2 regions of the Idiomarina sp. UBA3162 genome follow, and region 2 is predicted to be linked to the other one. Evidence: predicted binding sites of a transcription regulator. Region 2 holds the regulator's gene; the other holds the start of a gene.
The links. The regulator LexA, encoded in region 2, represses DNA repair genes until DNA is damaged. The targets are predictions, from matches to a motif close to TACTGTATNNNNATACAGTA.

Region 1: recN (DNA repair protein RecN) is a predicted target of LexA. The motif match lies at 1,898-1,917, and genes of this name have one in related genera.

The regions. Positions count from the first base shown of each region.
Region 1 covers NZ_DEYI01000070.1:8,985-25,234, reverse strand. The annotation lists partial or broken gene B2X00_RS09035 (Hsp70 family protein) at 1-8, opposite strand, end outside; gene grpE (nucleotide exchange factor GrpE) at 133-807, opposite strand; gene nadK (NAD(+) kinase) at 952-1,833, shown strand; gene recN (DNA repair protein RecN) at 1,950-3,614, shown strand; gene B2X00_RS09015 (outer membrane protein assembly factor BamE) at 3,693-4,052, shown strand; gene B2X00_RS09010 (insulinase family protein) at 4,139-6,790, shown strand; gene B2X00_RS09005 (EAL domain-containing protein) at 6,891-10,301, shown strand; gene fadJ (fatty acid oxidation complex subunit alpha FadJ) at 10,292-12,418, opposite strand; gene fadI (acetyl-CoA C-acyltransferase FadI) at 12,418-13,728, opposite strand; gene B2X00_RS08990 (AAA family ATPase) at 13,930-14,886, shown strand; gene B2X00_RS08985 (DUF58 domain-containing protein) at 14,886-15,851, shown strand; gene B2X00_RS08980 (DUF4381 domain-containing protein) at 15,856-16,250, shown strand, end outside.
Region 2 covers NZ_DEYI01000042.1:4,052-20,301, reverse strand. The annotation lists gene B2X00_RS04775 (hypothetical protein) at 1-247, opposite strand, end outside; gene B2X00_RS04770 (SURF1 family protein) at 244-957, opposite strand; gene B2X00_RS04765 (DUF2909 domain-containing protein) at 968-1,183, shown strand; gene B2X00_RS04760 (cytochrome c oxidase subunit 3) at 1,187-2,062, opposite strand; gene B2X00_RS04755 (cytochrome c oxidase assembly protein) at 2,076-2,645, opposite strand; gene ctaD (cytochrome c oxidase subunit I) at 2,651-4,237, opposite strand; gene coxB (cytochrome c oxidase subunit II) at 4,248-5,372, opposite strand; gene B2X00_RS04740 (hypothetical protein) at 5,663-6,082, opposite strand; gene lexA (transcriptional repressor LexA) at 6,079-6,696, opposite strand; gene plsB (glycerol-3-phosphate 1-O-acyltransferase PlsB) at 6,843-9,293, shown strand; gene ubiA (4-hydroxybenzoate octaprenyltransferase) at 9,320-10,171, opposite strand; gene B2X00_RS04720 (chorismate--pyruvate lyase family protein) at 10,180-10,722, opposite strand; gene B2X00_RS04715 (flagellar basal body-associated protein FliL) at 10,800-11,207, shown strand; gene B2X00_RS04710 (rhomboid family intramembrane serine protease) at 11,201-12,001, opposite strand; gene glpE (thiosulfate sulfurtransferase GlpE) at 12,006-12,335, opposite strand; gene tdh (L-threonine 3-dehydrogenase) at 12,338-13,363, opposite strand; gene B2X00_RS04695 (glycine C-acetyltransferase) at 13,385-14,575, opposite strand; gene coaD (pantetheine-phosphate adenylyltransferase) at 14,731-15,222, shown strand; gene B2X00_RS04685 (sodium-dependent transporter) at 15,227-16,250, opposite strand, start outside.

The DNA of each region.
Region 1 (16,250 bases), on a different contig from region 2:
TTACCCATAATTAATCTCCACTACTTCTATTCTGTTCAAACCGCTCTGGTTTGAGCGTTAATGATTTCGATAACTGTTATTTGGGGGCTACATTTAAAATTACAAGCCCTAAAACATAATTTCTCTTACAAATTATGCTTTTGTATCCACGCTGCCGTTACTATTGCGTGCCACCATCACCATGGCTGGGCGCAATAAACGTCCGTTGAGTTCATACCCTTTCTGCATAACGGCGATAATGGTGTTGTTTTTATGCTCTGCCGACTCTTGCATCGACATCGCTTGGTGCAGGTCTGGATTGAAAACCTCGCCTTCTTCGCCTACCGCTTTTACGCCGAACTTATCTAGCGTTGATGTCAGACTTTTATAGGTCAGCTCAATGCCTTCTAAAAAGCTTTTTAACTCTGGGTTTTCGGTATCAGCGGCTTGCATCGCGCGCTCAAGATTATCAACACTGGTGAGTAGTTCGTTGGCAAACTTCTCTAACGCAAATTTATGCGCCTTCTCCACATCCTGACTCGCGCGACGACGTACGTTTTCCATTTCCGCCTGACTACGCAATACTGACTCTTTTTGCTCGTTCACTTTGGCTTCGGCCTTGGTCAAAGCGAGCTCAAGCTCCGCGATACGGTCCGCTTGATTGTCCGCTGCCGCAGCTGTTTGCTGTTGGGTTTCCGGCTGCTCATCGCTACCTAACGCTTGCTCAGCTGCTTTCTCGGCTGCTTCTTTCGCAGCCTCTTGTTGAGCGGCTTCTTGTGCTTGCTGCTCAAAGTTTTCGGTTGTTTGCTTCGATTGCTTATCACTCATAACCCATACTCTTTAAATGTCCAATGAACGTATGCGTTGTTATGTGGGGATAGTCGGATTAAGATTCAAGACCTTTATTTCGCTTGATAAAAATTAACGCAACACGTAGCGTTAACTAACGACTTGAGGACAGCGGTAAGCCCTATGACACAACCCGCATTTAAGCGCGTCGCGCTATTAGGAAAAATTAATGATACTGGCACTCGCCATACGCTTGAGGCGCTTATCAGTGCCTTGTGTGAAAGCCAGTATGAAGTTTGTTTGGAAGAACGCTGCGCAACCCAAGTGAAACCAGGCAGTTGTATCGATACAGGCTCGCTCGAAAAGCTCGGTGAGTGGGCCGATATTGCCGTGGTAGTAGGCGGAGATGGCAATATGCTCGGTGCCGCTCGCGCATTGTGTGACCATGATGTGGCGGTTATTGGAGTAAATCGCGGTAACCTGGGCTTCTTAACTGATTTAGCACCGGAGGACGCGGTGAGCGCGCTGATGGATGTATTGGCAGGCAAGTATGTGAGAGAAGAACGATTTCTCCTCTCTGCCTCGGTGAAGGGCGAATCGATCAAGCAACAAGGGGTGGCGGTGAACGAGATCGTGCTCCACTCTGACAAAGTCGCACACATGATCGAATTTGAACTGTACGTGGATGACCAGTTTGTCTTTTCGCAACGCTCTGATGGCGTTATTGTCGCCACACCAACCGGCTCTACAGCGTATTCACTTTCGGGTGGAGGCCCCATTTTACATCCCAATTTGAACGCTATTACCTTAGTTCCGATGTTCCCCCATACGCTGAGTAGCCGTCCTATAGTGCTCGACGCAAACTCACAAGTGCGACTGCGAGCCGCCAAAGACAACGATCATTTACAAATCAGTTGTGATGGTCATGGGCGCCTCGATGTGATGCCGGGAGATGAAGTGATTATCGAAAAACACCCTCACACGCTGACCATGGTGCACCCAACAACACACAGCTACTATCACGTTCTGCGTAATAAGCTCGGCTGGGGCAGTCGTCTTTTCTAGCTGACTAAAAAAAAGTCACTCGCTGCATTGCATTTGAACAATAATACTGTATAACTACTGTATATACTGTATAAGCAAACAGTGTTACTGTTATTTTTATTGTGAGGAGCCCAGCCATGTTGACTGAGTTACACATTCGCAATTTTGCAATCGTCAAGCAGTTAGATATTGAATTTAAAAATGGAATGACAGCCATCACGGGCGAAACCGGTGCGGGTAAATCTATCGCGCTTGATGCGCTCGGGCTATGCCTAGGCGGACGTGCCGATGCCAACTGGGTAAGACCCGGTTGCGATAAGACCGATATCAGTGCCCGCTTCACCATTACCCGCGAGAGCCCTGCCCATCGCTGGCTCATCAACAACGAGCTCGACGATGATTTAGAGTGTGTTTTACGTCGCACCATCAGTAAAGATGGGCGTTCACGCGCTTGGGTCAATGGCGCCCCCGTTACGCTGACACAACAACGTACCTTAGCCCCGACTTTGGTCAATATTCATGGCCAACATGAGCACCAGTTACTCGTAAAGGAAGAACACCAACGCGAGTTACTCGATCAATTTGCACAACACGGTGAACTGATTACAGAGGTGCAAAACTGCTATCGAAACTGGGCGAGCACCGAAAAACGCTTTCGCCAACATCAACAGCGTAAAGAAGAGTTATCAGCTCAGAAGCAACTGTTAAGTTACCAAGTTAAAGAACTGAATGAGTGTAATATCGCTGACGGTGAATTTGAACAACTCGAAAGTGATCATAAACGGCTGACTCATGTTCGCGCTTTGACTGAAAACAGCGCCTTTGCTTTAAATGCACTCTATGATGGAGAGCACAATAATGTGTCAGGACTCATTCAAGCAGCGCATGGGCGGCTAGAGGAATCCGCCGAACTCGATGAACAGATTCAACCAATTCTGGCATTACTTGAACAAGCTAAAGTTCACATCGAGGAAACCGCTTTGGAACTGCGTAATTATCAAGAGCAGCTTGATATTGATCCCGAGCAACTTGAACTCACTGAGCAGCGCATGAGTCAAGCGATTGCCCTTGCTAAGAAGCATCACGTTGCTCCAATCGACTTGTATCAACATCATCAACAGTTACAACAACAGTTAGATGAACTCGAACGCGCCGAGGAAGACAACCAACAGTTAGTCGAACAGCGTCAAGCATTACGTAGTCAATATCGGCAAGCAGCACTTAAGTTATCGACGAGCCGCAAACAAGCAGCTGATAACCTGGGTGCAGAAATTTCCCGCGCCATGAATAAGTTGAATATGCCCCATGGTGAATTTGTCATCCAGGTCAATCATGACGACAAAGCCACAGCAACACTCTGGGGCACCGATGAAATCTGTTTTACCGTCACCACCAACCCTGGGCAGCCCCTACAAGCACTGAGTAAAGTTGCATCAGGTGGGGAACTATCACGTATTAGCCTTGCCATACAGGTCATGTGTGCCAATCAAAATACGGTACCTACCATGATGTTCGACGAAGTCGATGTAGGCGTCAGCGGCCCTACCGCAGCAGTTGTCGGTTCGATGTTACGTAGTCTCGGCGAGCAGTGCCAAATTATCTGTGTAACTCACCTACCGCAAGTTGCTGCGAAGGGGCATCATCAGATGCAGGTACTCAAGCAAACCGATGGCGCACAAACAGAAACACACGTTTGGCAGCTTAATGAAGAACAACGAATCGATGAGCTGGCTCGCCTGTTAGGCGGCGATAGCATTACCGAAAAGACTAAAGATAACGCGCGTGAGTTACTTATTCATTAAGTTTTCCTACGCCAACGCTAGCTAACTCGGTTTTGTTTGTTTATCATCGGTGACAACATTTAACGGTAAGAGTAGTTAATGAAACAAATCGGAAAAACTTTGGCCGCTGTAGCGGTCGTCGCAGGCCTATCAGGTTGCTCTGTATTAAATGACTGGGTGTATCGTATTGATATTCCCCAAGGCAACTACCTCGAACAGCGCGATGTCGATAAGCTACGTATCGGTATGACACAAGAACAAGTCGCTTTCGTGTTGGGTCGCCCTGTGGCGGAGAACAGTTTTAACAGTGACCGTTGGGTCTATGTATATGATATGAATCCAAACGAGGGCAAGCCGTTTCGAAAGGAGTTAGTTCTAGACTTTAACGAAGGACAACTTGCCAGTTTATCGGGTGACTTTGATAAACCAGAAAACTTCGACACACCGCTCGATCAGTAACGGTTTAAAGCCCTATGACGCAACCGCTCAGAGAAGAGCTCGGTGAAGTTGTAAAGAGCCCAAAAGATTCACGGAACTTTCGTGCCATGAGACTGCAAAATGGACTGTCAGTTTTATGCGTGCAGATTCCGAACAGTAAAAAGGCGTCTGCCGCACTCGCCGTCAGAGCGGGTCATTTCAATGATCCGCTTGAGACTCAAGGTCTTGCTCATTTTCTCGAGCATATGCTCTTTTTAGGCAACAGCCAGTACCCTGACCCCAACGAATTTCCAGAGTTTTTAAGTGCCTATGGCGGCCAACAAAATGCATGGACAGGGTCTGAATTCTGTAACTTCTTTTTTGATTGTCAAACGCGTGCCCTATCCCGCGCACTCGATTACTTTTCTGCGATGTTTACGGCGCCGCTATTCGACGAGGCATTGATCAGAAAAGAGCGTCAATCCATCGAGTCGGAGTTCCGTTTAAAGGAAAAAGATGAATTACGCCGCCTTTATCAAGTGCATAAATCGACATGTAATCCTGAACATCCTTTTAGCAAATTCTCAGTGGGTAATTTAGATACGCTAGTCGAAAATAATAGCCAGACCTTACAAGAACAACTGCGCGAATTTTTCGAGACCTATTTTAATGCCGACAATATGCGTTTAACGATCGTCGGTGCTCAATCCGTTGATGACTTAGCCCAACTTGCCGAGCAGCACTTTGCCAAACTTCCGAGCGGCAAAGCGAACAATCCGCAACAATTAGAGGCGTTACCACTCTACTTACCCACGCAAATGGGTGTTTATATTCAGGTCAAACCGGTCAATCCAGCACGACGGTTGATTATCACTCTACCGTTGCCGGGCATCGATGATGATTACAATAACAAGACCACCAGTTTTATTGCTCACATCCTCGGTTATGAAGGCCCATATAGCCTATACGCTGCGTTAAGAGCGCAAGGTTGGGTAAATAGCCTGTCGGCGGGTGGAGGCATGAGTGGCAGTGGCTACAAAGATTTCAATATTAATATTCAACTGACAGAGGACGGTGTAAACAACGCGTTTCAGGTCGCGCAAACAGTCTTCAACTACATCCGTAAAATTAAAAACGAAGGCCTCGAAACGTGGCGCTACGAAGAAAAACGGTTAACTTCAGAGCTTTCTTTTCATTTTCAGGAAAGTCCGCCAGCAGGCGAGCTAGCGCCGCAACTTTCGGTCAATGCGCACCATTATCCCATACACGACGTTGTTTACGGCGATTACCGTATGGATGGGCTCTCGATTCAACGCGCGAAAAGCACGCTTGATCTTATGGCTCCTGAGCGAGCGCGTATCACGTTAATCCATTGTGATGTAGACACTGATCGGCAAACCGAGCTGTACCATACGCCATACAGCATCCGAGCTTTGTCGGCAGATGAACTGGCAATACTTAGGGCTGCGCGCTTGCCGATTGATATCCGACTTCCTGCACAAAACCCTTACATTACAGACCATATGGAACCCTACCCATTGGAGCGTAAAGCCAACGAGCCCAACGCTGTGATCAACAAAAATGGGATCACCATTTGGCATTTTCAGGACCCTGACTTCAGGGTGCCCAAGGGTCATATTTATCTCAACCTAGAGTCCCCAACCGTTAATCAATCCGCCACGCATTTTGCGGTTGCACGGCTTTGGTCTGAACTACTTATCGACTCACTGAATGAGGCTTTATACGATGCTGAAGTTGCTGGATTGCACTTTAATATCTACCCGACTCAGTCAGGTATGACGATCCATACAATGGGTCTATCCGCAGGCCAGCTTCCGCTGCTTAAACAGTTGATGAAGCAAGCATGGAAGATCAAGTTTCAACGCAATCGTTTTACCGCCGTTGCGCAGCAATTACAACAGAATTGGCAATCGGCGCACAAAAATCAGCCACTGAATCGACTATTTGCCGAGCTCAACTTAACGCTACAGCCACGCTTGTTTGCCCTACACGATATGGCAGAAGGACTGGGCGACTTAAATTATAAAGCGTTTTCTCAAATGAGCAGTGAATTGTTTAAGTCGATGACTGTTTCGGCACTGATTCACGGTGACTGGAGAGCAAAAACCGCCTTAGAGCTACATCAGTTAATCAGCGAGAGCGCCGAGGGACGTTTAACCGCGCAGCCACCGCAACTCAGTCCAACGCGACTTGGACCAGGCGAAGTGCGCAAGCAGACCGTCGCCCAAACAACAGACGACAATGCTACCTTAGTATATTTCCAAGGTGATAACGATAGCCCTGAACAGCAAATTACATGGATGTTGGCGCAGCAACTATTAAATGCAGGCCTATTTGACGAACTACGCACTCAGCGTCAACTGGGCTACGTAGTGGGCAGCCAATATTTCCCCGTGCGCCGTCTCCCTGGCTTTATGGTGTTTATCCAATCACCTACGCACGAGCCAGACCAGCTGCACCAACAAATTCTCTCCGTACTCGCTGAGAAAGTGGCGCAATTAGATGACCTTTTGACTTTACAACGTTGGAAGCATGCTAAACATACTCTGGCGGAACAACTGACGGTTAATGACCGCAGTTTACGCACCCGTAGCCAAAGGTTTTGGGGAGCGATTCAAATGGGCGAGACTCACTTCGAGCGTAATCATGAAATGAGTCAGGCACTGGAACAGTTACAACTCTCTGATTGGCTTAATGAGATCAGACGTTTAATTATTGAACAACCAAGACAAATTGTATTGTTATCGTGCCAGCAGTAAGGGTTATAATAGCTTTGACAGATTTTTGTCTTTAAGTTAGCGTAACACTCAATTAACAAATTATAAGAGCTGTAGAGCAGCCATTAATCAGGTCCTTAAGTTGCGTGTCCCATTCATCATCTTAGCTAGCCTTGTTTATTTCGCATTGGCTACTTTTAGTCCGCATTCGCTTGCGCATGATACACCTCACGCGACCGCGCAACTCGACGCGCCCATTATTGACGTTGTTTCAGGCCCACTCGGCTTTCTGTGGTTAGCCACCCCACAAGCTGTCTACCGCTTCGACGGCTCCAGCTTACGTAAAATTGAGCTGACCGACGGCGTTACCGGCAAGAATGTTCTCGAAGTCCACGGCTTAACGAACAATCAAGATCAGTCCCTACTCATTGGCAGCAGTCTCGGTATTTATGCTTTACCATTCAGATCACATGATTTGGAGGCCGCTTTAGTATTGCAAAGCGATCACCTCCTCGATACCGGTATTCAACAGATCACTGCGATTGCAGGTTCACCACTTATCGCGCAAAACCAAAATGCACTGTTAATCGAGCATCAAGGAGAATTGTTGCCACAGCCTTTGCAGTACGATGATGAAGCCGTTCAATCCATTCGGTTTATCAAACCCATTAATGACTGGATCTGGCTTGCCGAAGGACGCGACATTTACGTTTGGGATGGTCTAGGCAGTAACCTATTTAAGTTAACTATCGAAAACCCAATTACCGCTAAGCTTCCCGAAGGACGTCTAATTGATATAGAACTTACCGATAACGGGGTGTATTTGCTCTACAGCGAATTCATCGTTCAACTCGATAGCAGCTACCGCTTGGTGCATATTCAACCGTTAGACCTACTAGATATCCAAGGTGCGGTGTTACAACTCAGTCTCGCGCAGAAGCAAGCGCTGACCTTATTAACGTCATCTAATTTATATCGACTCAAATCGTCTGCAGAGGGCGCCATTGTCGCCCATTCATTTAATCCGACTAAGCATATTACAGGTCCTTGGCAACAATATTACTCTGACCACGGATTTAATGTGCTTATCAATAATCGCGGTGAGCTGGAGGTATTCAATGCGCCCGATCCATCTCAGGCTAAATTGTGGCTGAATGCCGAAGTGAGCTCATCAGGCGCAGTATACATAGACTACTCGAGACCTGCATTTAATCTCACACAACCACAAACTTTCGAATACCGTATTGATCCCATTCAAACGGCTTGGCAAAAAACATTTCAGCCACTACAAGCGCTAAAGATTAAGAACTTAACAGAGGGTGAATATACTTTGTTAGTGCGCGCAACGCTGCCAGCTCAAGACACCAAAGTGATCGAACAAAAAAGTTTCATTATCGATACAGCTGGCTTTAGTTCAATACACTACAGTTATGCAGGCTTAGCGTTCTTACTGACTGGACTTGTCATTGGTTACTACTTTATTGCAACCAAGCTCAAAGCCTACCGTAAACTCCAAGGTGATCACACGTCGTTGCATCAAATGTTAGAAGGTACGCAACAGCAAATGTGGACGTGGCATATACCCAAGAATGAAGTCGAACGCATGCACATTTGGACACATTGCGCTCAGTTTCCACTCGATGGTGTACGCTTCGGTCGCCATCAACATGAAGAAAGTAACATACACCCCGAGGATATTCGTCAACTGGTTACAACGCTAGAGCGCGTAAAATCAGGTGAATTAGCTCACTATCAGAGCACCTACCGACTAAAAAACGAGCAAAAGTGGCTGTGGGTTTTAGAGCGTGGTGAAGTGGCACAAACGGATCTAGACGGCGTACCAATTAAAATTCAGGGCGTACTCAGTGATATTTCTGACATCATAAACAGTGATGAACGACTCGATATGTTAGCAACATCACTGACGAATATTTCTGATGGCATCTGCATCTTTGATCGCTTTTTCAGGAAGCGTGAGATCAATACCGCTTACGAACGCATTACCGGCTACGAACGCGCTCAAGTCATCGGTCAAGCATTCACGTTGGCCCATTATGATCGGGACTTCACTGATCAGATAAAACATACAGTACTCCGTCAAGGGCGTTGGTCGGGAGAAGTCACCGATTTTAAAGCCGATGGTTCAGAATTATTACTTGAACTCACACTCGATGCGGTGCGCACAGATAACGGGGATATCAAACTAATCGTCGCCAGTTTCTCCGATATTACCGAGCGCCGTAATACAGAGAATGAACTCCGACGGTTATCTAATACAGATAGCTTAACGGGCTTACCGAATCGCTCCTACTTCCAAGTCAGTCATTCTAATTTGGTACGCAAGCGTGTTTCTCATGCTTTGCTATTATTTGATTTGGACGACTTTAAACGAATTAACGACTCATTGGGTCACGAGGTCGGTGATGAACTCTTATGCCGAGTCGCTGATCGTTTGGCAGAATTAGGAAGACGGCAAGACACCCTGTACCGTCTTGGTGGCGATGAATTTGGTATCCTCGTTGAGGACAATACCGATATTAATGTCATCAGCTCCATTGCCCAACAAGTCAACACTGAAATAGCTAAGCCTTACCGTATAAAAGGACACGAGATTGCGTTAGGCAGCTCAATTGGCATTGTGCTTTATCCGCATGATGCGCATACCTCTCAAGAGTTGCTGCAAAAGGCGGATACAGCGATGTACCATGCCAAGCAACGGGGAGGTAACTGTTACCAATTCTTTAACGCATCGATGAACGAAAACGCGATCCAAAGATTAGTATTAGAAAGCCAAGTGCGTCATGCCATTCGCACCGAGCAAGTCGAAGTGTTTTACCAACCGAAAATGGAAATTGCGACGGGCCATATTTCAGGTATCGAGGCGCTGGCGCGAATTCGCGATGAATACGGGCAATTCATTAGCCCATCACAGTTTATCCCACTGTGCGAAGAAACCGGTCTGATTATTCCGCTCAGTGAACAAGTCTTACGTACGGCCTGTAGAGATATGCGCCAGCTACTCTCATTGCAAGGTGCGCCTCGCAGTGTCGCGATTAATCTATCAGCACGCCAATTTACTCAATCAAGTTTGGCCCTGTTCATTGAGCAAGTGTTGCAAGAAGAAAATATGCATCCTCGTCACATCGAATTTGAGATTACGGAAGGTATGGTGATGAGCGATCCTGAACGTGCTATTGCGATGCTAGAAAACCTCGCTGATATGGGCGTGCAACTTGCACTTGATGATTTTGGCACCGGGTATTCCTCACTCGCTTATCTCAAGCGTTTCCCAATGCATACGCTTAAAATCGATAAGGAGTTTGTTGACGACATTACCTTCGATGAACGCGACCGTAAGATGGTCGAATCCATAATCGGCATGGCCCATAATTTAGGACTGAAGGTTGTCGCTGAAGGTGTTGAACAAAAAGCTCAATTGGACATTCTGGAAAGATTACAATGCGAGTATATACAAGGTTTCTACTTCGCAAAACCGATGAGCGCCGAAGCGCTCATCGAATTCATTACTAAACAGCAGCCTGCCTACTCATAAAAGCGTTTGCCCTGCTCAGCCATTTGCTTCAGCAATGGTGCGGGTTGATAACGATCACCGCGTTTCTCTGCTAAACGCTCCATACGCTTCACAATACTGCCAATGCCCTCGGCATCCATATACCGGAACGGGCCGCCACGGAATGGCGGGAAACCAATACCGAATACCGAACCAATGTCACCGTCACGTGCACTGCGAATAATGCCCTCTTGCAAGCAGTAAGCCGCTTCGTTAAGCATTGGCAACACACATAGCTCAGCAATTTCATCACCTTCATGCTTAGCTTGTGGTTCAATATTCAGTAGACTATACACTGATTTATCAACCGGCTTGCCTTTCACACCTTTGCCATATTGATAGAAGCCTTTGTTGTTTTTCTTACCCTTACGACCATCATCAATCAGTTTGTCGAAAGCCGCAGGTGCCTCAAAGCGTGTACCCAGTTCTTTTACAAGGATCGGCGCAACTTTCGCGGCGACATCGATTCCTACCTCATCCAATAACGTAATTGGACCGACTGGAAAGCCAAATTTAACCAAAGACTTATCAATATGCTCAATCGGCTCGCCCGCGATCAACAAACGCGCCGCTTCGTTCATGTAAGGCGCTAAGATGCGGTTAACAAAGAAACCGGCACCGTCTTTGACAACGATAGGTGTTTTGCCTTGCTTTTTAGCCAACGCGACCGTCGTCGCAATGGTTTCCTTTGACGTATTTTCGTGGGTAATAATTTCCGCGAGTGGCATTTTATCGACAGGCGAAAAGTAATGCAGACCAATGACACGATCGGGGTGTTGAGCGCCCTCGGCGATCTGTGTGATCGGCAACGAGCTGGTATTGGTCGCGAAAATCACGCCGTCCTTTCCATGTTGCTCGACATCAGCGACCATTTTTTTCTTCAGGTCGAGATCTTCGAACACGGCTTCAATCACCACATCAACACGGTCAAACCCGGAGTAATCCAACGAACCGCTCAGCGAAAGCATGGTTTTCTCTAACTCCGCACGACGCATATGACGGCGTTTAACTTTCTTATTCAAACGCTCGTAGCTGTAATGCAGTGCATGAGTAATACCCTCAGGACTAATATCCTTGATACGCGCTGGGATACCGGCTTTCGCCGCAGTAACAAAGGCAATACCACCGCCCATCAAACCGCCGCCTAACACGCCCACACGCTTAATATCAGCTGGCTTAACACCATCCGCACCCGTCTCTTTCTTCATTTCTGTTGTGGCAAAGAAAATCTGTCTAAGCTGGTAAGACTCAGGGGTCATAGCGAGTTCACCGAAAGCGCGAGCCTCATAGTCAAGGCCCGCATCGCGACCCTTTTCAACGCCAGTTTTAACCGCCTTAATGATCTTATCAATGGCTGGATAATTGCCCTTCGCTTTAGCTTGCGCCTGCTCACCTGCTTTTTTATAGATGATGCCACGACCATAAGCGGTTGCCTCAAGCAACTTGCTCATGCCTTTTAGGTTCGCTTTTGAAGGTTTGGCCTTTGCCTTTTTAGCCTGTTTAACCGCAGCTTCTAGCAAGATTGATTGCGGTACAATTTCATCGACTAGACCCGCCTTGAGCGCTTGCTTAGCACGCAACTGTTTACCCGTTAAGATCATGGTGAGACCTTGCTGAACGCCCACCAACGCAGGTAACCGCTGTGTTCCGCCTGAACCGGGTAACAAGCCAAGTTGAACCTCAGGTAACCCCAATGCCGTTTTATCACTGTCAGTACACACTCGCACGTGACATGCCATGGCTAACTCAAGCCCACCACCTAAGCAGGCGCCATGGATAGCAGCAACAACCGGCACATTAAGCTGTTCGATACGATCAAACATCGCCTGACCTTTGCGTGCCAAACTCTCTGTATCAGCGGCGGTTTCACAGTCATTAATCATGTTAATGTCGGCACCGGCGATAAACGAGTCGGGTTTACCGCTTATAAATACAACACCTTTCAGCTCATTATTATCCTCAAGGCGGTTCATCAAACGACCCACCTCATCGGCAAAGCTATCTTTTAAGGTATTCATGCGTTCGCCGGGAACATCGATGGTAATTACCGCAATACCATCCTCTCGAATATCTAGATGAAATGCGTTATTGTCTGTCATTATTCGCTCTCCAAAATCATCGCTGCACCCAAGCCGCCCGCTGCGCAAGCTGTTGTCAATGCAGTTCCGCCGCCACGACGACGCAATTCATACAACATTTGTGTAATCATCCGTGTGCCCGTTGCTGCAAAGGGGTGTCCATAAGCAATCGAGCCACCCAGTACATTAAATTTATCCGGGTCAACTTCGCCAATTGCCGCATCACGTCCCAATTTTTCTTGCGCAAACTTCTTACTCGCAAACATTTTCAAGTTGGTCAGCGTTTGCGCCGCAAAGGCTTCATGCATATCGATCAACGTCAAATCATTGAGCGTCATACCCGCACGGTCTAGGGCGATAGGCGTCGCATAGCTCGGACCCATCAACATGTCCTGCTCGACTTCAAGTGCTGCGAAGGCATAGCTACGCAGGTAACCTAAAATCGGATAACCCAGCGCTTTGGCACGGCTTTCCGTCATCATTAACACCGCCGAAGCACCATCGGTCAGCGGCGTTGAATTAGCCGCTGTCACGGTGCCATGTTTTTTGTCAAACACAGGTTTGAGTTTACCGAGTTTCTCTAAAGAAGAATCGCCACGAATATTGTTATCTCGATCAATGTGCTTCTTATACGGCTCTGGGTAGGCAGTCATGACCTCCTCATCTAGGTAGCCTGCTTCCCACGCTTCGTGCGCGCGGCGGTGAGAATTCACCGTTAACTGGTCTTGATCCTCACGTGAGATATGATGGCTTTTTGCCATTTGCTCCGCAGTTTGTCCCATACTCAAGCCCGTTGAATACTCCGCCACTGCGGGCGGTACGGGGAGTAAGTCCTTAAGACCTAGTCGGCGCAGTATCGCGATCCGTTGACCCAAGCTCTTGGCTTTATTCAAATCAACCAGTGCCCGCCCCAGTTTTTTGCTAACGCCAATCGGCAACACTGACGATGAATCAGCGCCCCCGGCAATACCGATATCGACATGCCCCGCCATCATGGCTTCGGCGATATTAACCGCCGATTGGAAACTCGTAGCACAGGCACGGGTGACACTGTAAGCATCTGTTGACACGGGAAGCTCAGTGCCTAAAACAATCTCACGGGCAATATTAGGCGCCGCGGGCATCTGTACGACCTGTCCAAATACCAATTGCTGTACCAATTTACCGTCAATTCCCGTACGATTGATAAGCTCTTGGACGACCATTTTGCCGAGATCGACAGCGGGGATGCCATGAAAGTCTGTTGCCTGGCGTGCGAAAGGTGTTCTTAGTCCCGCAACGAAAGCAATGCGGTCCCCTTTCGGTGTTAGCAACCGTTCAGTTGCAGACATATGATTTCTCCATTAAAAATTAAGCGTCAAATACTGGTCTGACCACACAAGATGTTACAAATTCTAGCTGTTTAATCTACAGATTAAAACCTTGGTTTTCGTTAAAGTAGAGAACATCATTGAAAATAGCATGCTCAGCCTGCATAACAATACAGATGAGCACAAATCATTCGCAAAATAGATAGTATAAGCGGGAGCACCATGGCTGCTGAACAATTCAAACAACTGCAAGCATTTCTAGATAGTCAGGTATTGGGACAGCCCGAGTTCACCAAGAACTTGTTAATCGCGGTACTCGCAGATGGCCACCTACTTGTAGAGGGCCCTCCAGGACTTGCTAAAACCCGTGCGGTACAAGCGTTGGCGAAAGGTATCGAAGGCGACTTTCACCGCGTTCAATTTACCCCGGACCTCCTCCCTGCCGATTTAACCGGTACAGATATTTATCGACCTGAAACAGGCGCCTTTGACTTTCAACAAGGTCCATTGTTTCATAACCTCATTCTCGCCGATGAGATCAACCGAGCGCCGGCTAAAGTACAGTCAGCGCTGCTCGAAGCAATGGCTGAACGGCAAATTACCGTGGGTCAACGAAGCTATCCGTTATCCGACTTATTCATGGTGTTGGCAACGCAAAACCCACTTGAGCAGGAAGGTACCTATCCTCTGCCTGAGGCACAGCTAGACCGCTTTCTAATGCATCTAAACCTCGATTACCCCGATGCCGATACTGAATTGAAAATTTTACGTCTTACACGGGGCGAAGCCATTGATGGTCAAGCCACTATGCCCACGCCTCTGACGCAAGGGCAACTTTTTGAAGCTCGCACCCAAGTGATGCAGCTGTTCCTGGATGAGGCCGTCGAGCAGTATCTCGTGCAACTGGTTATGGCTACGCGAGTACCGGCGAATTACGATGAGACACTTGCTAGTTGGATAACCTATGGCGCGAGTCCACGAGCAACAATAGCACTCGAGCGCTGTGCACGAGCCAACGCATGGCTAAATGATCGCGACTTCGTCACCCCCGATGATGTCCGCGAAGTATTCTTTAATACGTTACGTCATCGCATCATTATTAGCTATCAGGCCGAAGCGGACGGTATTAGTCCAGACACTGTACTCGAACGTATTCTAGAACTTGTTCCATCGCCGTAATGATGATGCAAAGCTTAACCACTGAACAATGGCTTGAAAGATTGCATACCGATGGCTTGCAGCCCAGTATGCAAGAGCTAATGTACTATCGCACCAAGCTGCCAGCTTTTGCTCGTCACCAACGTCAGTTGCCCGCATCCTCGCAGTCTGGCGCTCTATTAAGCAAAACACGCGGGCGCGGTATGGAGTTTGATGAAGTACGTCATTATCAGCCAGGCGATGATGTTCGCTCAATCGATTGGCGCGTGACTGCACGGACCGGCAAAGCACATACGAAGCTCTATCGAGAGGAAAAGGATCGTCCTGTATATATTGTGGTTGATCTCGCGCTGACGCAACTGTTCGGTAGTCAATTGCTGTTTAAGTCAGTACAGGCGTGTCACCTTGCTTCTGCACTTGCGTGGCAGACCCTTCAACGAGGCGATAAAGTCGGCGGCATCATCAGTAATGGGTGGCTACAGAACGAGTACAAACCCAGTTTACAACACAAATCAGTGATGCACTTTTTGCATGGGCTGACGGAGATTCATCAAGATAGTTTGGCGCGCTGGCGTCAACAGACGCCTCCTCACGCAGCCCCGCTCGGCAAAAGTATCGACCATTTAACGCAACTGGTGAAGCCCGGCAGTCTCATCAACATTATCAGTGACTTTGAACACCTTAGTAACACGACACTGGAACAATTGGCGCGGTTGAACACTCGAAGTTCTGTGCGCACTTTTAAACTATTCGATCCGATGGAGCAGCAATTGCCGGAAGGCTACTCGAGTCAACCGCTGAGCGTGCATGACGGTGAGCGACAGGCGATGGTTAATCTAAATAATATGCGGCAACGCCGTGATTACCACCGACGTGCTGTGAGCGAGCTGGAGCAGTTATCAGAGCGCTTTAAACAGTATCGTTTACCCATGACTCAGGTGAGTTCTGCAATCGCCCTTGAGCAACAATGGCCTGAATTACGGTGAATACATGTCCGGTTTAATACAGCAACAAGCAGATATCAGTCAGTTAAAAGATATTGTTGAACCTCAGAGCGCCTCCTTTTTACCATTAGCAACGCCGATATGGATTATGTTAGTGCTGCTATTGGTCGTGATTTGCGTTACCACGGTTTATCTTTGGCGTGCGCGACAACAGCGCAAGCCGTTGCGTTATGCGCAACACGCAATAAGGCAACTTGAAAACCCTTCAGTCAAAGATATCACCTTCATAGCTAAGCGAGTCGCGTTGGTCTATTTTCCACGTCGTGAAATAGCCCAATTGAGTGGGCGCGCTTGGCTTGAGTTCTTAGGTGCCAATGAACAACGCCACAGCGAACTACTTAACAATGCTGACCGCTTGTTATTCCAACCAGGACACAGCGA
Region 2 (16,250 bases):
GACCGAGTACGTAAAGTGTATTTTTACATTGTTCATTACATTGGTTTGGCATCCGATAAGCAACGCGCCAACCCTCCGGTAACGTTTCGAGTTGCGACAAAGCGAGCGGTTGTTCAAGCAGCACGCCTTTATTGGTAGCGGGTTGATACCAGTGTGTTTTAAGTGTCAGCCATGCACCTATAACGGGCAGGGCAAATACAGCAATAACAATGAGCAATGTGCGTTGTGAGCGAGTGAGGGAGCTCATGGTGTCTCCTCTTGTTTTGTCTTATTTAATTTATATAGCACTACAAGGTATACCACTAAGCAAGCAATAGCGAGTGAAAACCATTGCACAGCGTAAGCCTGATGTTTAGCTGGTTCCATCACTTGTGGCTTCCACTGTTGTTGAAAGCCCTTCAGTTGCGGTGAAACCAACAACAGTTCATAAGGCTTGAGTTCGATTCCTGTGTACTCACTGATTGTTGGAGGGATAAACTCCTGTACTCGTTTAGGCCAAGCCGTTTGTTGCTCCTCAAACACTTGCGAAATAAATTGGTTTGCTTGAGGGATGCGAACTAAGCCTTCTAGTGTTAATTCTTGCTGCGGTAGCTCGACCGTTGGAATCTCGGTTCTTGAGCGTGGAGCTTTAATCCAGCCTAAATTAACGGGTAGTCGTTCGCTCAACTGCTGGCTCTTGAGTAAAGCAATGACGTGGTAGCCCGGATGACCATCGACCATTTGATTATCGATTAGAAAATAGCGCTGAGTGTCAAATCGTCCTGTAATGCTGACCAATTCGAAACGAGTGAGTTGCGTGGTACTCGATAGTCGTTGGGCGAGCGGGCGAGCTTGTAAATTCTGAGCCTGCGCAAAATCTGCGAACAGTTGCTGCTTCTGATGGGCGCGATCGAGTTGCCAGAATCCCAGCTTGACCAAAATGGCAATAGCAATCAAAGTAACTATTGACGCTACCAAGGGGACTTTTATGTTACTTCTTTTCAAACTCATTATTGTCGCGCTTCTTCTTTATATGATTTTTAATTTATTCCGCGCTCTATTTGTAATGTTGAGCAATGACCCTGAAAAACCACCTATGTCACGCTATTTAGGACGTCGAGTGGGTATTGCCGCGATCGTGTTACTGCTTATGGTGATCGCGGCCTATGCGGGGTTTCTACCGTTTCATCCTCGACCGTATTAACAACTACAGCACATAGACGATAACAAACAAGCAGATCCATACCACATCAACAAAATGCCAATACCAACTTGTAGCTTGGAAGGCGAAATGTTTTTGTGGTGTGAAGTGGCCCTTGAGGACGCGTAGCAGCATGATAATGAGCATGAGCGTACCGAGGGTCACGTGCATACCGTGAAATCCAGTCAGTAAGTAAAAGGTATTACCGTAGACACCGGATTGCAGCGTTAATCCAAGTTCCTCATAAGCGTGGATATATTCAGCACCCTGTAAAAAGAGGAAAACTAAACCGAGGATGATAGTCAGGCTGAGCATACCAGCCAGTTGCCCGCGTTTATTTTTCTCTAAACCGACGTGTGCAAAATGGCAGGTGACTGAGCTCGCAATCAATATGGCGGTATTGATCAAGGGCAGACCATACCAACCCATAGCTTGCGTCGTTGTGCCGCCGGGCGTCTCTACTAACGGCCACTGAGCAACAAACTCCGGCCATAATACTTCACCCGTCATGACATTATTGCTGGCGCCATCTAACCAAGGTACAGCAATCATGCGTGCGTAAAAGAGCGCACCAAAGAAGGCCGCAAAGAACATGACTTCAGAAAAGATAAACCAGCTCATACCTTGTTTATAGGAGTTGTCGAGTTGGTCGCTGTGAAGTCCACTCATGGTCTCATTGATTTGGTCGCGGAACCAACCGAATAGCATCACAGCAATGACGCCAAACCCAGCAAACAAGACATGGGAGCCCCAGCCTTGCTTATCGCTTGTTGTTTCGATAACGGTATGAGCAGCGCCCCAGGCGATGAGACCTAAGCCCAGTGCGCCGACAATGGGCCAAATACTGGAAGGTGGGACATAGTAATTTTGTTGTTCTGCCATAACGACGTATTCCTTATTCTGTTGACTCGAGCAAAGCCAGAGACTCTGGCGTCGCATTGGCTGTCATATCATACAGCGTGTATGACAGGGTAAAGGTGGTGATATGGTCCGGTATCTCAGGATCGATATAGAACTGCATCGGCATTTCGGCATCATTGCCTGCCGCAAGCGGTTGCTGATTAAAGCAAAAGCACTCGACTTTATTTAGGTACAACGACGCTTCCGCAGGCGCAATGGAAGGAATGGCCTGAGCGACCATGTCATCACTCGTGGGGTTAGCAGCTAAAAAGTTAACAACGCGAACCTCACCTGGATGGACACGCACTTCTTTAATTTCAGGCTCAAACTTCCATGGAATACCTTGCGCAGTGCGTGTTATAAACTGAACCCGCACCGTGCGGCTTTTATCCACCTCATGCTGACTCACTGCGGCCGGTTCGTTATTCGTGCGACCGTTGAAACCAGTCACTTCGCAAAAGGCGTCATACAGAGGCACCAATGCAAATCCAAAGGCAAACATACCTGCTACGGTGAGTAGCAGGCGTTTGACGATTTTACTGTTATCAGGACCTTGGTTAGACATAACCATCACTCCACTTTGGGCGGCGTCTCAAAGGTGTGGTAAGGCGCCGGAGAAGGTACTGTCCACTCAAGCCCCTCGGCACCATCCCATGGCTTCGCAGGTGCTTTTTCACCCCCACGAGCGCACTTGATCACCAGCCAGAGGAATATCAACTGCGATAGCCCGAAGGCAAAACCACCGATACTTGTGATCTGGTTGATGTCCGCAAATTGCACTGCGTAGTCAGGAATACGGCGCGGCATACCCGCTAAACCAGCAAAGTGCATTGGGAAGAACAGCACGTTAACCGATATCAAAGAGCTCCAGAAATGCAAGCGAGCCAAAGTGGTGTCGTACATATGACCGCTCCACTTAGGCAACCAATAATAACTTGCAGCCATTATCGAGAAGATAGCGCCTGTTACCAAGACATAGTGGAAATGTGCCACGACAAAATAGGTGTCGTGATATTGGAAGTCGACCGGCGTCATTGCCAACATAACGCCTGAGAATCCGCCAATCGTGAATAAAATAACGAACGCGAGGGCGAACAACATGGGGACTTCAAATGAGATTGCACCTCGCCACATTGTGGCGACCCAGTTAAATACTTTGACGCCCGTTGGCACCGCAATCAGCATTGTGCAGTACATGAAGAAGAGCTCTGCAAACACTGGCATGCCCGTGGTAAACATATGGTGCGCCCATACAAGAAACGAAAGAATCGCAATGGACGCGGTTGCGTAGACCATGGATGAATAGCCAAACAGCTTCTTCCGCGAGAACGCCGGTATAATGGCAGAAACGATACCGAAGGACGGTAAAATCATGATGTACACTTCGGGGTGGCCGAAGAACCAAAAAATATGCTGGAACATGACCGGATCGCCCCCACCGGCGGCGTCAAAAAAGCTGGTACCAAAATACTTATCGGTAAGTACCATAGTGACTGCACCTGCTAACACAGGCATTACGGCAATTAACAGGAACGCCGTAATCAACCAAGTCCACACAAACAATGGCATTTTCATGTAGGTCATGCCAGGGGCGCGCATGTTGATGATGGTTACAATGACGTTGATCGCACCCATGATGGATGAAATACCCATGATATGAACCGCGAACACGAATAGAGCAGTCGAGTCGTTACTATACGTCGTCGAAAGCGGTGCGTAGAACGTCCAACCAAAGTCAGGACCACCCCCTTCCATAAACAGTGATGATAGAAGAATGACAAAAGCAAATGGGAGTATCCAAAAGCTCCAGTTATTCATGCGTGGTAACGCCATATCGGGCGCGCCGATCATCATCGGTACCATCCAGTTGGCTAGGCCGGTGAAAGCCGGCATAACGGCACCGAAGATCATAACCAAGCCGTGTACGGTGGTCATCTGATTAAAGAACTGAGGTTCAACTAACTGTAAGCCGGGTTGAAATAATTCGGCGCGAATGACCATCGCCATCGCACCGCCGACAAAAAACATAATTAAACTGAACCACAAATACATTGACCCAATATCTTTGTGGTTAGTGGTAAACAACCAACGAGTAATGCCAGACGGCTTATGATCGTGGTGTGCTTCGTGATTGTGATCGTCCACTACTGTGCTCATCACCGTCTCCTTATTCATTTATCGCTGCGTTGATGTCAGCGGCTTGCACCATTTCACCCGTATCGTTGCCCCAAGCATTACGCTCGTAGGTTACTACCGCAGCCAGTTCTTGCATTGTGAGTTGCTGCGCGAAAGCTTGCATTGCAGAGCCCTGAACGCCGTGGACAACAATATCGACGTGTTTGTCGAGATTTTCAGGTTTAGACGCTATGGGGCTGCCAGCAAGAGCTGGGAAGGTGCCTGGAATGCCTTGACCGTTAGGTTGGTGACAAGCTGCACAGGTGCTGTTGTAAATTTTCTCACCCATTGCCATCAATTCGTCCATCGACATTTCCATATCGAGCAATTCTTGCTGGCGCTCTCGCTCAGCAATCTGTTTGGCCTCGGTTTCGTCAATCCACTTGGCATACTCTTCTGGGGTTTTTGCAATGACTACGATAGGCATAAACCCGTGGTCTTTGCCACATAGCTCAGCACATTGACCGCGATATATGCCTGGCTCATCAATACGCGTCCAAGCTTCATTGATAAAACCGGGGTTAGCATCCTTTTTGACAGCGAAGTCGGGCACCCACCAGCTGTGGATGACGTCATCTGAAGTGACCAAGAAGCGAACTTTTTCGCCCGTCGGCACAACGAGAGGGTTATCGACTTCGCGAAGATAGTTTTCGCTCTTCTCGAATTTATTACTTATCTGTTCTTGTTGTGTTGCGAGACGGCTAAAAAATTCGACCTCACGATCAAAATATTTGTAGTGCCACTTCCACTGAGAGCCTGTGACCTGAATAGTGACGTCAGCGTCCGAGGTATCTTCCATAGCAATTAGTGTAGAAGTCGCTGGAATCGCCATACCAACCAATATTAGGAACGGTATCAAGGTCCAAAGAATCTCAACCTTTACGTTCTCGTGGAATTTTGCGGGTTCACGACCGCGGGATTTGCGGTGTCGGATCATGGAATAAAACATGAGTCCAAAAACCACCACACCAATGACACAACAGATATAAAATACTGTCATGTGCAAGTCGTATACGTCACGACTAACTTCTGTAACACCTTGCGTGAGGTTGAGGCTGCGCTCTTGGGATAGCGCAGATGCACTATACAACAGGGGTAGTGCCCATAACGGCTTCATTTTCACGTGACTTCTCCTCTCATTCTTCTTTGCTTTAGCAAAACGCTAGCTAGGAAGAACAAAGAGGTAAGCAGAAAAAGGAACAGCATCTCCCCAGAAATCACTTTCTCTACCAACTCTTTGTTGTAGTTTTTAAGTTATACTAATTTATATAGTTGGGTAGTATCATTTATTAACTAAAATCTACACAAAGATCTAGATCAAAAACGCTGAATGGTTAAAAAGTATCCATAAATGTTAAAAAAAAGGCTGCCGAAGCAGCCTAGAGTGTATTAACCCTTAATGGGGGATTAGTGCAGGTGGGGGGTTAATACATCCTCTTCAAACATAAAACTTTGGGTTTGGCTTAAACGCGATGATAGACGAATACGTTGTACAGCGCGTTTATCGAATCCATTGACCCATGCGACAACAACATCGCTTGTGCCGGATAACACGGCTTGTTCAAGTGCCCACGCGCGGTCGTGAGTTTTACCGGGACGTAACCATCGAATACGCTGACGTGGAATACCAGCATTGACAAGCTGTTGGATGAACTGGCTGTGTCCACCAATGACGGTAACCCAACGCTGTCCGATGCTGTGGACCGCGGCTTCAAGTGCTGCCGATAAGCTTGATGGAGCTAGGTTGGCAGTCATAGTCTCTGGTTGTTGAGCTTTGTATGTCCACATGCCAGGGTGATTACTGAAATCTGATTGTAGTCTTTTCATAAAGAAGCTCCATTACGGATGATGCCGACTGCAAGTCCTTCGATTGCAAAAACTTGTTGTGCCAGATCTACAACAATTGTCGAAAACTCTTCATTCTCTGGATGCAACAAGACTTGTCGGCCTTTCTGTTCAAATCGTTTAACTGTGACTTCGTCTTCGACGCGGGCGACTACAATCTGCCCATTTCGCGCTTGTTCGGTTTTATGGACTGCTAGTAAGTCGCCGTCCAAAATTCCAATATTTCTCATGCTCATCCCATTAACACGAAGCAAAAATTGCGCGCTGGGATAAAACATGGACTCATCTAACTGGTAGTGCCGCTCAATATGTTCTTGCGCTAAGATAGGCTCACCAGCTGCTACTTGACCAATCAGCGGTAAACCAAGTTCTTCCTCGATATCCTCACCGATTAATCGAATGCCGCGTGACATACCTGGCATGATTTCAATGACGCCCTTTTTAGCTAAAGCTTTTAAATGCTCTTCGGCGGCGTTAGCTGAGCGAAAGCCCAACCGACTCGCTATTTCAGCACGCGTTGGCGGCATACCGGTTGCTTGTAAGTTATCTTTAATTAACTCAAGAATTTCGGCTTGTCTGGGAGTCAGTGGACGCATTTCAGTTACCTGTTTATCTGTACAGTATACTGTGAGTATATACAGGTATTTTTGATATGCAAGTCATTTTATTCGACGACTTTTTAGAACGGAATTGTTATGATTATTGTCTTACTGTTTTAAACGCAAGGGTAGCAAGGAATATCATGACTGCGGTGAGCTGGAGTTACGCGCTCTTAAAGCATCCTATTCGATGGATGACACGAGCAATGACCATAATTGATAAACCCGAGGCCGATCAAGCGGATATCACCAGTGTACCTGTGGTGTACGTGATGCGATCGAATGCTAAGTCGGACTTTGCGATTTTGCAACGCGCTGCGCGAGAAAATAACCTACCCGATCCGCAGCAGCCGCTCTACATCAATGGAAAGTCATTTGACCGTGTACTGTTACTACCCGAACGTGATGACAGTGCTTCTGCACGTGCGTTGTCGCAGTTCCAAGCGCTACTTGAAGCACATCAGGCTGACCCTCAGTTGGACGTACAACTATTGCCAGTTGGCGTATTTTGGGGGCGCAAGCCAGGGCAAGAAGCGCATGCCGGAAACGCTATGACCGGTGACTTAGACAACCCCGGTCATCTGCGAAAGTTCTGGTTGATCATGTTCTCTGGGCGTCAGGTTTTGTGCCGCATGTCGCGTCCTGTAAGTTTAGGTCAGATGAGCCGTCAAAGCGGCGCGGATTATCGCATTGCACATAAATTGGCGCGCGTGGCACGAGTACATTTTGTACGCATGCGCTATGCGGTGGCGGGTCCTAAGTTGAGTGACCGTAATGAGTTGATGAATCAGCTACTCGAGACACCGGCGCTTAAAAAAGCGATTAAAGATGAGCAACGCTCGAACAAAGCGGACGAAGCGCAAGCAGTAAAAAAGGCAAAAGGCTATTTAAACGAAATAGCCGCGAACTATAGCGAAACTTTAGTCCGTATATTAGATCGCTTTATGACATGGATGTGGAGTCGGATTTATAATGGTATTGATGTGCGCGGTGCCGATGAAGTCCGAAAGCTTGCCCAACAAGGTCACGAAATTATATACGTCCCGTGTCATCGAAGTCATATGGACTACTTACTGTTAAGTTACGTCATCTATAAACAAGGTTTAGTACCGCCGCATATCGCCGCAGGCGTTAATTTAAACTTCTTCCCCGTTGGTTCGATTTTCCGCCGCGGTGGTGCGTTCTTTATTCGTCGCTCTTTCCGCGGCAATAAGCTCTATTCGTCGGTATTCCGTGAGTACCTTTGCTGGTTGTTTCAAAAGGGCTATCCTGTTGAATATTTTACCGAGGGTGGACGCTCACGCACTGGGCGCTTACTGCCGCCTAAAACAGGTATGTTTGCCATGACTGTGCAAGGTATGCTGCGAGGCCAACAGCGCCCCATCTCAATTGTACCCGTGTACTTAGGTTACGAGCACGTAATGGAAGTAGCGACTTACCTTAAAGAGCTTAAAGGTAAAAATAAAGAGAAAGAGTCGTTGTTCCAAGTACTGAAATCTGTCACCAAATTGAAGAACTTTGGCCAAGGGTTTGTTACGTTTGGATCGCCCATTGATTTGAAAGCGTACCTAGATAAGCATGTTGATGATTGGCAGCGTTCTGTCACACGAGGTGCTGAAGAGCCCGAAAGACCTAGTTGGTTAACACCCACGGTCAATGGCTTAGCCGAGAAAGTCATGCGCGGTATCAACGACTGTGCGGCGGCTAATAGCGTTAACCTTACTGCATTAGCGCTATTAAGTTCGGAGCATAACGCGCTAACGCGAGAAGAACTGATTGCCCAAATTAATGTTTACCTGAATTTACTTCGCGAAGTGCCATACACACATCACGTGAATGTACCGGAGCAGTCAGCAGATGAGTTGCTGTCGTTAGCGCTACGTACCGATAAGTTTGAGGTACAAGACGATTCGATGGGGCAAGTGATTTCGTTGCATGCAGCTAACGCTATCGCGATGACTTATTATCGTAACAATGTGCTTCACTTAATGATATTACCGGGTGTTATTGCATCTTTGATTCATGCCAAGCAAGAAGTGAACGTCACAACTATTGTTGAGCGTTGCAGTGCAGTATACCCGATGCTGCAGGCTGAGTTATTCCTGTCTCATGACGATGCCGATTTGGATACATGGGTACGTGCTATTGTAGAGGAATTCGATCGTCAACAGCTCGTTAGCCTTGATGGTGAAACGGTGCGTGCCGCTAACCGCGAGACCGCCGCTTGGTTGCAGCTTAAGCTGTTAGCGGGCAGTGCGAGTGAGACCTTGCAACGGTATGCAATCGTCTTAGAACTGTTGCAGCAAGCCCAGCCGATAAAACGCGCTGAACTTGAGCGTCAGTCGATAACACTTGCTGAGCGGCTTAGCTCGATTCATGGAATTGATGCGCCGGAATTTTATGACAAAAAAGTAATGACCAGCTTCATTGCAAGTTTAAAGGCGCAGTCACTATTGCAAGTGAATGATGATGGTGATCAGGTTGCTGCACCAGAAATTGGCGCGTTAAGTGATGATATTGATGAGCTGCTCGATCCGACAATTCTGCAAACCATTCGACAGTCGGTCCAGCAATTGATGGTCAGCGCAGATTAGCTGCGTTGACCATCAATCTGGTTAAACTAATACCAATAGTGAAGCGCGAGACTCACGCCGATAACCATGCCTACATAATGATTATGCAGAAAAGCCTGGAAACAGGCTTTAGGTGCGCGTTCTCGTATCATCCAATGTTGATAACCAAATAAGCAAGCCGCCGCAATAAGACCAACCCATGCGTACCACTGCACATTAAGTTGATGCCAGAGCAAAGCGAGGATGATTAACGTAACAAGCTGTAAAGCAGCGATAATAAGTTTGTCGTATCGACCAAATAGGATAGCCGTACTTTTGATTCCAATTTTGAGGTCATCCGCCCGGTCAGCCATCGCATACTCAGTATCGTAGGCAATCGTCCAAACGATATTGGCAATGAATAAACCGCCTGCGAGCCACCATTGATCATTGTTGAGCGCACTAAACGCCATCAAAATGCCGAAGCTAAAGGCAATACCGAGTACCACCTGAGGGAGCTGCGTCCAACGTTTGCAGAACGGGTAGAGTGATGCAACGCCTGCGGCTGCGAAAGCTAGCATAATGGTTTGCGTATTGAACTGAAGTACCAATAGAAATGCGAGTATTAGCAGGCCGAAAAACAACAGGATGGCCTCGGTACTATTGACCTCTCCGGCGGCAAGAGGGCGTAATTTGGTACGCTCGACATGACCATCAAGGTTACGATCAGCGAAGTCATTAATTACACAGCCCGCGGAGCGCATGAGGAATGTGCCTAACATGAAAATGACGACGACTTTGAGGGGCGGGTTACCAGCTCCCGCAATAAGTAATGCCCACAGCGTTGGCCATGCAAGTAAATAAGTGCCTATCGGTCGATCAGCGCGCATCAGACGCCAATAGCTATTCAATTTATTCATCGATTACCTCAGTATATCGGCACGGGACTTAAGAAAAATTCACTGACTAAAACGTGTTGCCCTTGGGTGTTAAATAAACTCCGGCGACCCCAAATAGCTTCGTTTTGTTGATAATAATGCCGGTTAATTTGGCTGACACCATGATCTAATGGTAGTTGAGTGACTTCAAATGTCGAACGCTTCAAGTCGGATTGATTAAATAATGATTGGCCCAGTGACTGAGTGCCAAGTTCACCTAGATTAAGGTTTTCATGGTCGGCCGCCGATATAGGGAAAACACTGCGAGCAAAGACAAAGGGCTGTTCGTCTAGCTTAAGTAATACTTCTCGAATGATGAAGTGCGTTTGTTGTGGAAACTCTGACCGTTCATTGGCAAAAGGGGTTGCCACAGCTTGGCCGATGAGTTCGACCGAAAAAGTGCCGGGTAATGCACTGAGTTTGGCAGTGAGCGATTTTTCGTCCAGTAACCAGTCACCGACGAGTGGCTTTAAGTGGATATCAGAGGCATGCTGCCAATGACAGGGCTCAGTACTGAGAAATTGTACAGACATAGTTATTGGTACTTGAGATATTCTTTGGCTATCATACCAAAGCCATTGCCGTTAAACATTATAAAGGCTATAGAATTATGATCCCGCAACGTTGGCTTACCAACATCGTATTGATTTTAAGTTTAACGACATTATCGGTTGGCATTGCGCGAGCGCAAGATGTCGCCTACTACGGATTCGAACCGGATATCATTACCAACTTTGTGAAAGATAAAGACGAGTATCGGCTAGGCTTTATCCGAGTCGCTGTCGAGGTAATGGTTGATAACCCAAAGAATGTGAGTGTGGTGGAGCATCATGCACCGCTGATACGCGATGCGTTCATTCAAATATTGAGTACCGCCAGTGAGCATCAAATCAAAACGATGACTGGGCGTGATCAACTGCGTTTGAAATGCTTTGAACGGGCTCAAGAACTAATGACGCAAGAAACGGGTAACCCGGTGATTAAACAAGTCATTTTCACTAAGTACCTATATCAATGACGAGGTTTTGGTCTCAGCTGACGTACCGTGATACCCGCGATGCAGCCAGCTATTAAGCCAGCTAAGTGAGCTTCATTAGCTACATTGACCCAAAGCACATCGGTATATCCGAGTATCAACCAACCCAGCATAAATAAGATGAGTGCAGGCGGCAGCTTTAGCGGTGTGTTACGCTGCCCACTGTATAACCAACAAAATCCAAGCAGACCGTAAACAACACCCGACATGCCGCCAAAATTAGGACCGCTTACATAAAACTGAACAACGTTAGCACTGACCGCGGTAAGCACGAATAGCGCTAACAACCAGCGCGTACCTAGGTAAACCTCGATACGTCCGCCAAGATACCACCACCAAAATAAGTTAAACACGATGTGAGTAGCGGAGAAGTGAAGAAAGGCGGGAGTTAATAGGCGCCAAGGTGCATCGAGCGGAAGCTGAGAGAAGCTATCGCTGATGATAAAGTAACGGACAAAAGCATCGCCGCCCGCCATAACGCCCATAAACATAAGCACGCAAATCACGGCAACGATACGGGTTAACCAACCGGTGTTTTTCATCAGGTCAGTCACTAACTGCCGGTTCTTTGTGCCTTGTCGAACAGCGATAATATTGGGGTCAGCCTTAAACTCGTCAATGAGTTGGCGTGCTCGTGCCTCGTAACTGCTTTGATGCAGTAACAAATCCAGCTTACCATTTCGTTCACTCACGCTGACAGGGATTCCTTGGCTACGAAGCCACGCATATAATTGCTGAAGATAGGGACCATCCTGAGTTGTGAGTAAACGCTTCATTAATTTATCCCTGCTCGACTGCTGTCGGATAGGCCGCTTGCCAAGCGGTAAAACCGCCGTCCATGCTACTCACTTGGGTGAGCCCTTGGGATTCGAGTACCAATGCGGCTTGTTGACTGCTTATACCGTGGTAACACACAACAATGACGTGTGTGTCTTTATCGGTATTGGCTAGGAAGTCACTGATATTGTCGTTGTTGAGTGGTTGTGCATTAGGGATATGGCCGGCTTGAAAGGATTGCGGGTCTCTAATATCAACGAACACAGGAGAGGCGTCCGAAGCCCACGCTTGGTGGGCTTCTGTCAATGAAATATGACGAACAGATTGAGTCATCGTTAGTCCCAATTAAGAATGACTTTACCGGACTGACCCGAAACCATGGTTTCGAACCCTTCTTCGTAGTCATCAACTGACATTTGATGGGTCAAGATCGGTGAAATATCTAAGCCTGATTGCAGCAAGCTAGCCATTTTGTACCAGGTTTCAAACATTTCACGGCCATAGATGCCTTTGATGACGAGTCCCTTAAAGATAACTTCGTTCCAATCAATAGCAACGTTCTCAGGTGGAATACCCAACATTGCAACTTTACCGCCATGGTTCATCGTCGCAAGCATTTGCGAAAATGCTGATGGTACACCAGACATCTCTAGTCCGACGTCAAAGCCTTCTTTCATGCCCAGATCTGACATAACGTCTTTAAGACTCTCTTCTGCCACATTAACGGCACGAGTTACACCCATCTTTTTGGCTAGTTCAAGTCGGTATTCGTTCACGTCGGTGATCACCACATGACGCGCCCCGACATGACGAGCCACTGCCGCCGCCATAATACCGATTGGACCTGCGCCAGTAATCAGAACATCCTCGCCAACGAGGTCAAAGGCAAGGGCGGTATGAACCGCGTTACCCAGCGGATCCATGATGGCCGCCATATCGTCAGTAACATCATCTGGCAGTTTAAACGCGTTATCGACCGGGATAACCAAATATTCGGCAAACGCGCCTGGGCGGTTGACCCCAACACCATAGGTATTGCGGCATAAATGACGGCGTCCAGCACGACAGTTGCGGCAGTGACCACAGGTAATATGCCCTTCACCGGATACACGGTCACCGATTTCAAAGCCGCGCACGCCTTCGCCCATAGCGGCAACTTCACCCACGTATTCGTGACCTACAACCATGGGCACAGGAATTGTTTTTTGTGACCAATCATCCCATTTGTAAATGTGAACATCGGTACCGCAAATTGCGGTTTTTTTAATTTTGATGAGAACGTCGTTATAACCATACTCGGGCTTTTCGACGTCCGTCATCCAAATACCCGGTTTTGAATGCAATTTCGCTAATGCTTTCATAATCAGTCCTTAGACTCGGTATTAAATAACACCGAGATCTTTACCAATACGTGTGAATGCTTCAATGGTGCGGTCAAGTTGCTCGCGTGTGTGCGCCGCAGACATTTGTGTACGAATACGTGCTTTGCCCTTAGGTACGACAGGGAACGAGAATCCGATGACATAGATACCTTCTTCGAGCAAACGATCAGCCATTTCAGAAGCAAGGCGTGCGTCGCCAATCATGACTGGAATAATCGCATGGTCAGCACCGCTCAAAGTAAAGCCTGCTGATTCCATTTCGGTTCTGAAATAGGTTGCGTTATCCCAGAGTTGCTCACGTAATTCGTTACCGTGCTCAAGCATTTCAAGCACTTTAATAGATGCTTGAACGATAGCCGGTGCTACTGAGTTAGAGAATAAATAAGGACGCGAACGCTGACGTAACCAATCGATTACTTCCTTTTTGCCCGATGTGTAACCACCGGAAGCACCGCCTAAAGCTTTACCCAACGTTCCGGTGATGATATCAACGCGACCTAAAACGTCACAGTATTCATGGGTACCTTTACCATTGGCGCCTAAGAACCCGGTTGCATGACAATCGTCCATCATCACCAAGGCATCATATTTGTCAGCTAAGTCACAGATACCTTTAAGATCGGCGATAACACCGTCCATCGAGAATACACCGTCGGTTGCAATCAACTTAAAACGTACGCCATCGGCATCTGCTTGTTTAAGTTGTTGTTCAAGGTCATCAAGATTATTGTTTTTATAGCGGTAGCGTTTCGCCTTACTAAGACGGATACCATCAATAATACTGGCGTGGTTTAATTCATCGCTGATAATCGCGTCTTCTGGGCCCATCAAGGTCTCAAACAGACCCCCATTGGCGTCAAAACACGAAGAATAAAGAATCGTGTCTTCGGTACCCAGAAAGTCACTAAGTTTCGTTTCCAGTGTTTTGTGGATATCCTGCGTGCCGCAAATAAAGCGCACCGATGCAGTACCAAAACCGTGCTCATCAAGGCCTTGCTTAGCCGCTTTAATCAGATCAGGGTGATTGGCAAGACCTAAGTAATTGTTGGCACAAAAGTTCAACACTTGTTGACCATTAACGGTAATTTCAGAACTTTGATCAGAAGTGATAACACGTTCTTTTTTGTACAGGCCGTCTGATTTGGTCTGCTCGAGTTGCTCATTAAGGTGCTGATAAAAATTTGTGTTCATTACGAAATCCTGTTCAGTCATTTGGCTTTCTTAACATTACCCTGTATTTTACGCATGTTCACTGAAAGCCGCATCCCTAATTTGCAAAAGCTACAAAGATGAGCCAGTTTTGGGGATGTACTGTAAAGTTTGCACAACGTTAAAACGAGGAACCTATGCACCGTAGAGCTATTTATCCTGGCACTTTTGATCCCATCACTAATGGCCACGCCGACCTCATCGAGCGCGCTGCAAGTCTGTTCAGTGAGATCATCGTCGGTGTAGCAGAAAGTCCGAGTAAGAAGCCGTTATTTAGCTTGCAAGAACGGGTGCTATTAGCTCAACAAGTGACTGAGAAACTCGATAATGTCCGTGTGGTGGGCTTTTCAGGACTGTTAGTTAATTTTGCTAAGGACCATGATGCATCGGTATTGATTCGTGGCTTGCGCGCGGTCTCGGATTTTGAGTACGAATTCCAACTTGCCAATATGAATCGACGACTATTCCCCGAGCTGGAAAGTGTGTTTTTAACACCCGCTGAAGAAAACTCCTTTATTTCGTCGACTCTAGTTAAAGAAGTTGCTTTGCATGGCGGCGACGTTGGCGAGTTTGTGGATGGGCGTGTGGCTGAGGCGCTGCAGCAGAAGTTTGCTGGTCAGCGCCCTTAAGCAACTAAGCAATAGCGCTTTGGTAAAAAACCAGCCCCATCAGTACCGGGCAGATATAACGTAAATGCCAACGCAGTAAACGGTAGCGCAATCCCTGCGCTGCCAACGCTGTAACATGATTACTGCGTTTCCAGAACCAGCCGATAACGAGTAAGTAAAATAGTCCTGACAGCGGTAATTGGAATTGTGTTACGGCGGTAACCACCCAGCCAAACAGCGGCTCAAACCAGAGCACTAGGGATAGCGCGAGCAGCGCGATAACGAGCATGGCAATGGCGACGGCGACAGGACGTGGTAAGTCGTGCTCTTCTAGTAAATAGGAGACTGGCACCTCCGCCTGCGCCATGGTTGATGTGAGTGCGGCTATGCTGAGTAAAATAAAGAAGCCAAAGCCAACCCATAAACCGGCAAAGCCCATACTGCCGAAAAGTTCCGGTAAAACAGCGAATATCAACTGTCCCTCACCAATAAACTGGTTGCCTTGTTCAACGGAAACGCCCAATTTAATAGCGACAAATAATGCAGGAATAATCAGCAAGCCCGCTAAAAATGCGACCAACGTATCTAACGCGGCTACAGATAAACTTAAACGACCCAATTGCGCACCCGGGCGCAGATATGAGCCGTAAATCATCATGCCGCCCAAACCAATCGATAACGAGAAAAAAGCCTGACCCATGGCGGCGATATAAATATCGGGATCGGTAAACTGTTGAATCTCAGGGATTAGATAAGTTTTAAAACCTTCGCCTGCACCAGGCAAACTGGCGATATAAACGATGAGACCGACTAATAAAATAACCAGCAGCGGCATTAAGCGCTTTGACCAGAGCTCGATACCTTGTTCGACACCTTTAAGGACAACCGAAGCAGTAAGAATTAAGAACACGGAAGTAAAGACCAGGTCGCGCACCATACTGCCGGTAAGTAAAAAGTCAGCAATGCCTGACAAGCCCATGGCCGTAGCAAGATAGCCCAGTGCATGAACTAGCATCCAACCAGCCACGATGTGATAGAAACTTAACATT